2 regions of the Pseudonocardia abyssalis genome follow, and region 2 is predicted to be linked to the other one. Evidence: predicted binding sites of a transcription regulator. Region 2 holds the regulator's gene; the other holds the start of a gene.
The links. The regulator LexA, encoded in region 2, represses DNA repair genes until DNA is damaged. The targets are predictions, from matches to a motif close to CGAACACGTGTTCG.
Positions count from the first base shown of each region.

Region 1: a site for LexA is predicted at 1,627-1,640, ahead of imuA' (DnaE2-dependent mutagenesis accessory factor ImuA'). Genes of this name have one in related genera too.

Region 1 is NZ_JADQDK010000001.1:5,817,079-5,820,481, forward strand. Features, by position in the region: gene I4I81_RS28705 (hypothetical protein) at 71-277, shown strand; gene I4I81_RS28710 (hypothetical protein) at 282-437, opposite strand; gene I4I81_RS28715 (glycosyltransferase family 2 protein) at 440-1,525, opposite strand; gene imuA' (DnaE2-dependent mutagenesis accessory factor ImuA') at 1,722-2,450, shown strand; gene I4I81_RS31705 (Y-family DNA polymerase) at 2,622-3,403, shown strand, end outside.
Region 2 is NZ_JADQDK010000001.1:2,903,248-2,906,650, forward strand. Features, by position in the region: gene I4I81_RS14085 (hypothetical protein) at 8-322, opposite strand; gene lexA (transcriptional repressor LexA) at 769-1,506, shown strand; gene I4I81_RS14095 (universal stress protein) at 1,484-2,329, opposite strand; gene I4I81_RS14100 (SdiA-regulated/phytase-like domain-containing protein) at 2,592-3,403, opposite strand, start outside.

The sequences.
Region 1 (3,403 bases), 2.9 Mb from region 2:
GCACGGGCCTCCGCCGTGCCCGACGTCCGATCCGGAATCCCCTTCCCGATCGACGCGGAGCAGGTACCCCATGTCCCGGTCCCACCCGTCCGGTGGCCGCCACGAGCTCGGCCAGAACCACCTCGTCGACGAGCGCCTCACCCGGCGCATCGCCGCACTCGTCACACCCGGGGCACCGACCCGGCACCTCGTCGGGCGGGCCGACCCGGTCACCGGCGTCCGGCCGCGTGACCTGACCGCGGAGCACCGGACATCCCTGCACCGGACGGCTCGATGACGGGTCAGCGCTCCCGGCGGGGGATCAGGCGCACCGCGGCGAACCCCGCGGCCAGCAGCGTGCACGCGGCGACGGCGTACCAGAGCGTGCCGAGCCCGTCGGTCGCGAGCGCGCCGGCGGGGAGCGCGAGGAACGCGGTGGAGCCGAGTTTGCCGTACACGCTCAGGCCTCGGCCGGGACCGGGGCGACGCCGTGGTGCCAGCCCGCGGCACGGCGGGCGAGCAGGTCGACGGCCGCGCGCAGGAACACGGCCTGCTGCACCAGGTCGTAGCCGAACTCGACGACGACCGGCGCGGCGAGCAGCATCGCCCACACCCCGCGGCGGCGGACCGTCACCACCCGCTCGACGACGAACAGCACGGTGATCACGAGCCACGGGCCGCGCGGCGGACCCAGATCACCGCGCGCCGCGAACAGGGTCGTGGCCAGCAGGAACAGCGCGACGGCGACGATCCCGGCGTACATCGCGGCCTGTCGCAGGGCGTACGGCGCGGTGACGCGGGTGAGCCCGTAGGCGCGCAGGTTCTCCAGCGCGCCGCGCTGCCAGCGCAGCCGTTGGCGCCACAGATCGGACCAGGTCGTCATCACCTCGGTGACGACGACGCACTCGCGCGGCGACACGGTGCGGTGCCCGAGCGTGCGGATCGCGAGGGTGATCTCGTTGTCCTCGGTGAGGGCGGCGGGGTCGTACACAGCGCCCGGGCGGCCCGGCAGCGTCCGGCCGCGGGCGTCGGCGACCTCGCGCAGGACCCGGGTGCGGAACAGGGTCGCGGTGCCGGTGAGCACCCGGGCCTCGCCCCGGCGGCGGCCGACCTCGCGGGCGTAGCGCGCGTACTCGTTGCGCTGCAGTGCGCCGACGAGCCCGCCGCCGTCGCGGCCGGTGAACACCCCGCCGACCGCCCCGATCCCGGGGTCGTCGGCCAGTCGGGTGACGGCGGCGGCGAGGAACCCGGGGACCAGGGCGGAGTCGGCGTCGACGACCAGGACGAGGTCGTCGTCGGTCGTCACCGGGAGCAGGGGCCCGAGGGCCTGGTCGAGCGCGCCGGCCTTGCGGTCGGTGTTGTCGACGGTGGTGACGACCTCGACGCCCGCCGCGGCGGCCACGGCGGCGGTGCGGTCGGTGCAGCGGTCGGCGATCACGATGACCCGGTCGGGTGGCGGGGTCTGGGCCCGCAGCGAGGCGAGGGTGTCCGGCAGACTGCGTTCCTCGTCGTGCGCGGGTACGAGAGCCGTGACCCGTTGAACCATGCAGTCCATTGTGTACGGCTGTTCGGTCTACTCCCAGACTTGTTCTTACGTCGTGCGTGCGCTACCCGGACTTGAAGTAGGTGCGATCTCTCGATACTGTTCGAACAGACGTTCGAGCACGCCGACTTCCCCCCGGCGCGAGTTCCGCTACATCGTGACGGGGAGGCATGTCGTGGCCGAGGCCGCTGTCCGACGCATGCCCGGGGATCCTCCCCGGGCCGACGCCGCGAGCCGGTTGGAGCTGGCCCGCGGGGTGCTGCGCGGCCTGGAGGACCGGGCCGCCGGCGTCCGGCCCGTCGCGGGTCCCGAGGCCGACGGGCGCGTACTGCCGGTGTCCGGCCCGTTGGCCCGGTTGCTGCCGGCCGGCGGGTTGCGTCGGGGGTCCGCGGTGTCGGTGCTGGGCGGTCCGGGGTCCACCTCGCTGCTGTTGGCGCTGGTCGCCGAGGCGTCGGCGGAGGGGGCGTGGGTGGGGGTCGTCGGACGTCCGGAGCTCGGGCTGGTCGCCGCGTCCGAGGCGGGCGTGCGGCTCGACCGACTGGCACTGGTGCCGCGGCCGGGTCGCGACCTGCTCGCCGTCACGGTGGCCCTGCTCGACGGGATGGACGTCGTCGCGGTGGCGGGAGGTGGGGTGCGCGCGGGCGACCGGCAGCGGCTCGTCGCCCGGGCCCGCCAGCGGGGTGCGGTGCTGGTCGCGCTGGGGCAGTGGCCGGGTGCCGACGTCGAGCTGAGCTGCGCCGACGCCCAGTGGCAGGGTCTGGGGACCGGGGCCGGGCGGCTGTGCGCGCGGCGGCTCCGGGTGGAACTGCGGGGGAAGGGGCTCGGTCCGGGGAGGGGTGGGCGGCTGCTGCTGCCGGCCGACGGTGGAGGCATGGGCGGCGCGCCCGAGATGGTCGTGCCGGCGCCGGTCGCCGCGGTGGCGGGATGAGGGCTCTCGCGCACCTTCCGTCGCTCCGCGCATGGTCGAGGGTGCGCGCGGCGCTGGGAGGTGCGCGGTGGGACCGGGTGTGCGGGCGGATCCGGGAAGGTTGCCGCTCATGATCGCCAGGGGCGGCCCACAGGTGTCGCCCGTGAACCCTCCGCACCACTCCCGGCGATCATGAGCGCGCCGGTGCGGGTGCTCGCGCTGTGGTCGCCGGACTGGCCGGTCGTCGCGGCCGCCCGCGCGGAGGGGGTGGCGCCGCACCGGCCCGCGGCGGTGGTGGCCGCCAACCGGGTGCTGGCCTGCTCGGCGGTCGCCCGCGCGCACGGGGTCCGACGCGGGTTGGGACGTCGCGAGGCCCAGTCCCGCTGCCCCGAACTGGTGGTGCTGGCCCGCGACCCCGACCGCGACGCGCGCGCGTTCGAACCCGTCGTCGTCGCGGTGGAGGAGCTGGCACCGGGCGTCGAGATCGTCCGGCCGGGGCTGCTGGCGATGCCGGCGCAGGGGCCGGTCGGCTGGTTCGGCGGGGAGCAGGCCGCGGCGGAGCGGCTGGTCGACCAGGTGGCCGCGCGCACGGGCGTCGAGTGCCAGGTCGGGGTGGCCGACGGGCTGTTCGCCGCCGTGCTCGCGGCCCGGCGCGGGCTCGCGGTGGGCCCGGGCGACACGCCGCCGTTCCTTGCCCCGCTCGGCGTCGAGGAGCTCGACCGCGAGCCCGACGCCGGGCGCGCCGATCTCGTCGATCTCCTGCGCCGCCTCGGCCTGCGCAGCCTCGGCGCGTTCGGGGCGCTCGACGCCGACGACGTCGCCTCCCGGTTCGGCGCCGACGCCGTGCTCGCCCACCGCCTGGCCCGCGGCCTCGACCCACGCCCGCCGCTGCGCCGCCGCCCGCCCGAGGAACTGGCCGTCGAGATCGAGCTGGACCCGCCGGTCGACCGCGTCGACGCCGCCGCGTTCGCCGC
Region 2 (3,403 bases):
CGAAGCGTCAGCCCCCGAGGACCCCCGCCACCTGCACGGGCGACGTCACCACCGGCGTGCGCGAGGTGCTGCTCACGTCCGGCGCACCGGAGTGCCGGGCCGCCGCGGCGACGTCGGCCAGCAACCCCAGCAGGACGACGATCGCGGCCGTGAGGAGCGCCGTGCCGACGGCGGCGGCCACCCGCCGGCGCCGCAGGACCTTCGCGGGCAGCACCGGGACGGTGCGCAGCAGCACCCGCTCGCCGCGGTGCGCCCGCTCCCCCGCCGACCCGCCGGCCGGCCGGGCGGGCTGCGCCGGCCGCACGGCACGGAGCGGCTGCACGGGCCGCACCGGCCGCGGCCCGTGGGCCCGCCCGCGCCTCGGGAGCTCCCGGGCGGGACGGGGCGGTCGCAGTGCCGTGCCGCCGTACCGCATTCCGTCCTCGATCTGATCGTGCATCGGACTCCACCCTTCGCTCGGACCCGTTCCCGCACTCCGGCCGTTCGAACGGGAACACATGTTCGAACGATCGCTGAGCGATGTGTACCACCGACCACCGACAGAATCGAGAGAACGGGGCGTGTCGTTCGAACATGTGTTTGGCGAGAACCGGAATCGGGGCTACGGTCGGGTCCACGACACACGGGCCCGGTCCGCACGGATCGCCCGCCCGGTCCCGATCAGCAGCACCGACGAGCAGTACCGATGAGCAGTACCGACGAGCAGTACCGACGAGCAGTACCGACGAGCAGTACCGACGAGCAGTACCGACGAGGAGGCACGAGGACATGGCACGGGACGAGCCCGGCCCGACGGGTGGCGACGACGAGGGAGTACGCCCCGGGCCGACCGCCCGGGTGAGCACGTTCCCCGACCCCGCGAGCGCCCCCGTCGGCCTCACTCCCCGGCAACGCAAGGTGCTGGAGGTCATCCGCGACTGGGTGGAGCGCCACGGCTACCCGCCGAGCGTCCGCGAGATCGGCGACGCCGTCGGCCTCACGTCCACCTCGTCGGTGCACCACCAGCTGCGCACCCTCGAGCGCAAGGGCTACCTGCGGCGCGACCCCAACCGCACCCGCGCGGTCGACGTCCGCCCGCCCGACGAGCAGCCCGACGCGGCGTCGTCGGACACCGGGGTCGTCGAGCGGCCCACGCCTGCCTTCGTGCCGCTGCTCGGCACGATCGCCGCCGGTGGACCGATCCTGGCCGAGCAGGCGGTGGAGAGCGTGTTCCCGCTGCCGCGCGAGATCGTCGGCGAGGGCACCCTGTTCCTGCTGAAGGTGCGGGGCGACTCGATGGTCGAGAAGGCCATCACCGACGGCGACTGGGTGGTCGTACGCCAGCAGCCCGTCGCCGAGAACGGCGAGATCGTCGCGGCGATGATCGACGGCGAGGCCACGGTCAAGACGTTCACCCGGCGCGACGGGCACGTGTGGCTGATGCCGGCCAACGCGGCCTACGACCCGATCCCCGGTGACGACGCCACGGTGCTCGGGCGCGTCGTCACGGTCCTGCGGCGGCTCTGACGCCCGCGGGCACCACGATCACCGGATAGCGGGCGGTGCGCACCAGCACCCCCGCCACCCCGCCCAGCAGCAGCCGCTGCATGAAGCGGTAGCCGCGGGAGCCCACCACCAGCACGTCCGTGCGGTCCGGCAGGGCGGCGAGCGTGGCCGCCACCGGGCCGATGACGACGTCGCTGATGGCGTCGACCTCCACCGGCAGCGACGCGATGCCCTTGTGCGCGAGCGCCTGGGCGGCCGGCACGGCGTCGGCGTCCTCCGCGACGGTCACGACCCGTACCGCGGCTCCGGTCCGGCCGGCGAGGTGCACGGCCACGGTCACCGCCCGGTCGGCCTCCGCGCTGCCGTCGTAGGCGACGGTCACCACGGTCATGATGCCGGTGCCGAGGTGCCGGTAGCCGCGCGGCGCGATCGCCACCGGGCAGCGCGCGAGCGGCAGCAGCCGCTGCACCGTGCGGCCGGGGGCGAGGCGGCCGAGCAGGCCGTGACCGGTCGACCCCACCACGAGGACGGCGGCCCCCACGTCGTCGGCGTGGTCGGCGAGGACGTCGGCCACGGAGCCGGGTGTGAGGGCCACGAACTCCGGCTCGTCGTCGCCCCAGCCGTCGCCGATGAGCCGGCGCGCCTGCTGGAACCGGGCCGCCGCGACCTTGCGCGCCTTCTCCCGCCACCGCGGGTCGCGGGCGACCACCGCGAGACCCCGTGCGTCGGTCGGGTAGACCGTGGCCACCACCGCACTCAGCCCGGTGAGCCGGGTCAGCTGCGCACCCAGGACGAGCGCGTCGTGCCCGCCCGGCGTGTCCTCGTAACCGGTGACGATCGGCACCGCGCGCCTCCTTCGGCCACGATCACCGTAACCGCGCAGGGGGCCGCGCCGGTTACGTCCGGGAAACGTCGCCCGCCGCCCGCCCGTGATCGCGGCACACCGCACACCATGGCCCCCGCGAGGGCCGGTACGTGCGGCCGAACCCGATCACCGACCCCACCGGGGGCGGCAGCGTGCAGCCAGCAGCGATCACCGGCCCCGACAGAGGATCCGGCGGCATCCGTCCGCTCCCACAGCCCCCCCGCCGGGCGCCATCACCGGCTCAGCGGCGCCGGGCCCGCCAGGAGAGCGCCGCGGCGAGCAGCACCAGCAGGCCCACGGCCACCCCGCCGCCGATCAGGGCGGGCAGCCACTCGGGTGCGGGCTCGGCCACGGGTTCCGCGGGGGTGTCTGCGGGCGGGGTGAACGGCTGCGCGGCCAGTGCGGCGGCCCCGGGCACCGCGCGCAGCTCCCCCGGCACCCCGCCGCGGGTCTCCGAGGCCGAGAGCAGCGTGCCGTCGGCCTCGAACGTCACGGCCTCGCCCTGCGGCTCCCCGGCCAGCGGCACCCGCGCGGGCTCGCCCTGCAGCGCGGTCGCGATGTCGCCGTCGACGACGGGGAACAGCCAGGCGTCGGTGTACGTGCGCAGCGCGACGACCCGCCCGTCGGTCGACATCGCGGCCCCCGTGACGGTGCGCGACCCGATCCCGCCGACCGGCCCGCCCTCGGTGTCGGAGACGGGCAGCGACACCTGCGCCACGCGCTCCAGCGGGAACGGCCCCCTGCCCTCGGGAGCCGAGGTGGGCCGGTACACCCCGGCGGGCGTCCCGACCTCCTTGGTGATCACGAACGGCACCCCGTCGGCGTCGACGAGCATCGCCTCGGCGTCGTGCGGGCCGTCGGGGTAGGCGAAGCGGTGCAGCCGGGCCTCCCCGCGCACGGGCAGCACGATCGCGGCGACGGTCTCGCGCGAGCGCTCGTTGTCGCCGGTGTCGGCCACCCAGAACTCCCCGTCGGGCCCCAGCGCGAGGTCCTCGGCGTCGAACGGGTCGACGTCGGCGGTGCGGGTGTCGACGATCTCGCAGCCCCCGCCCG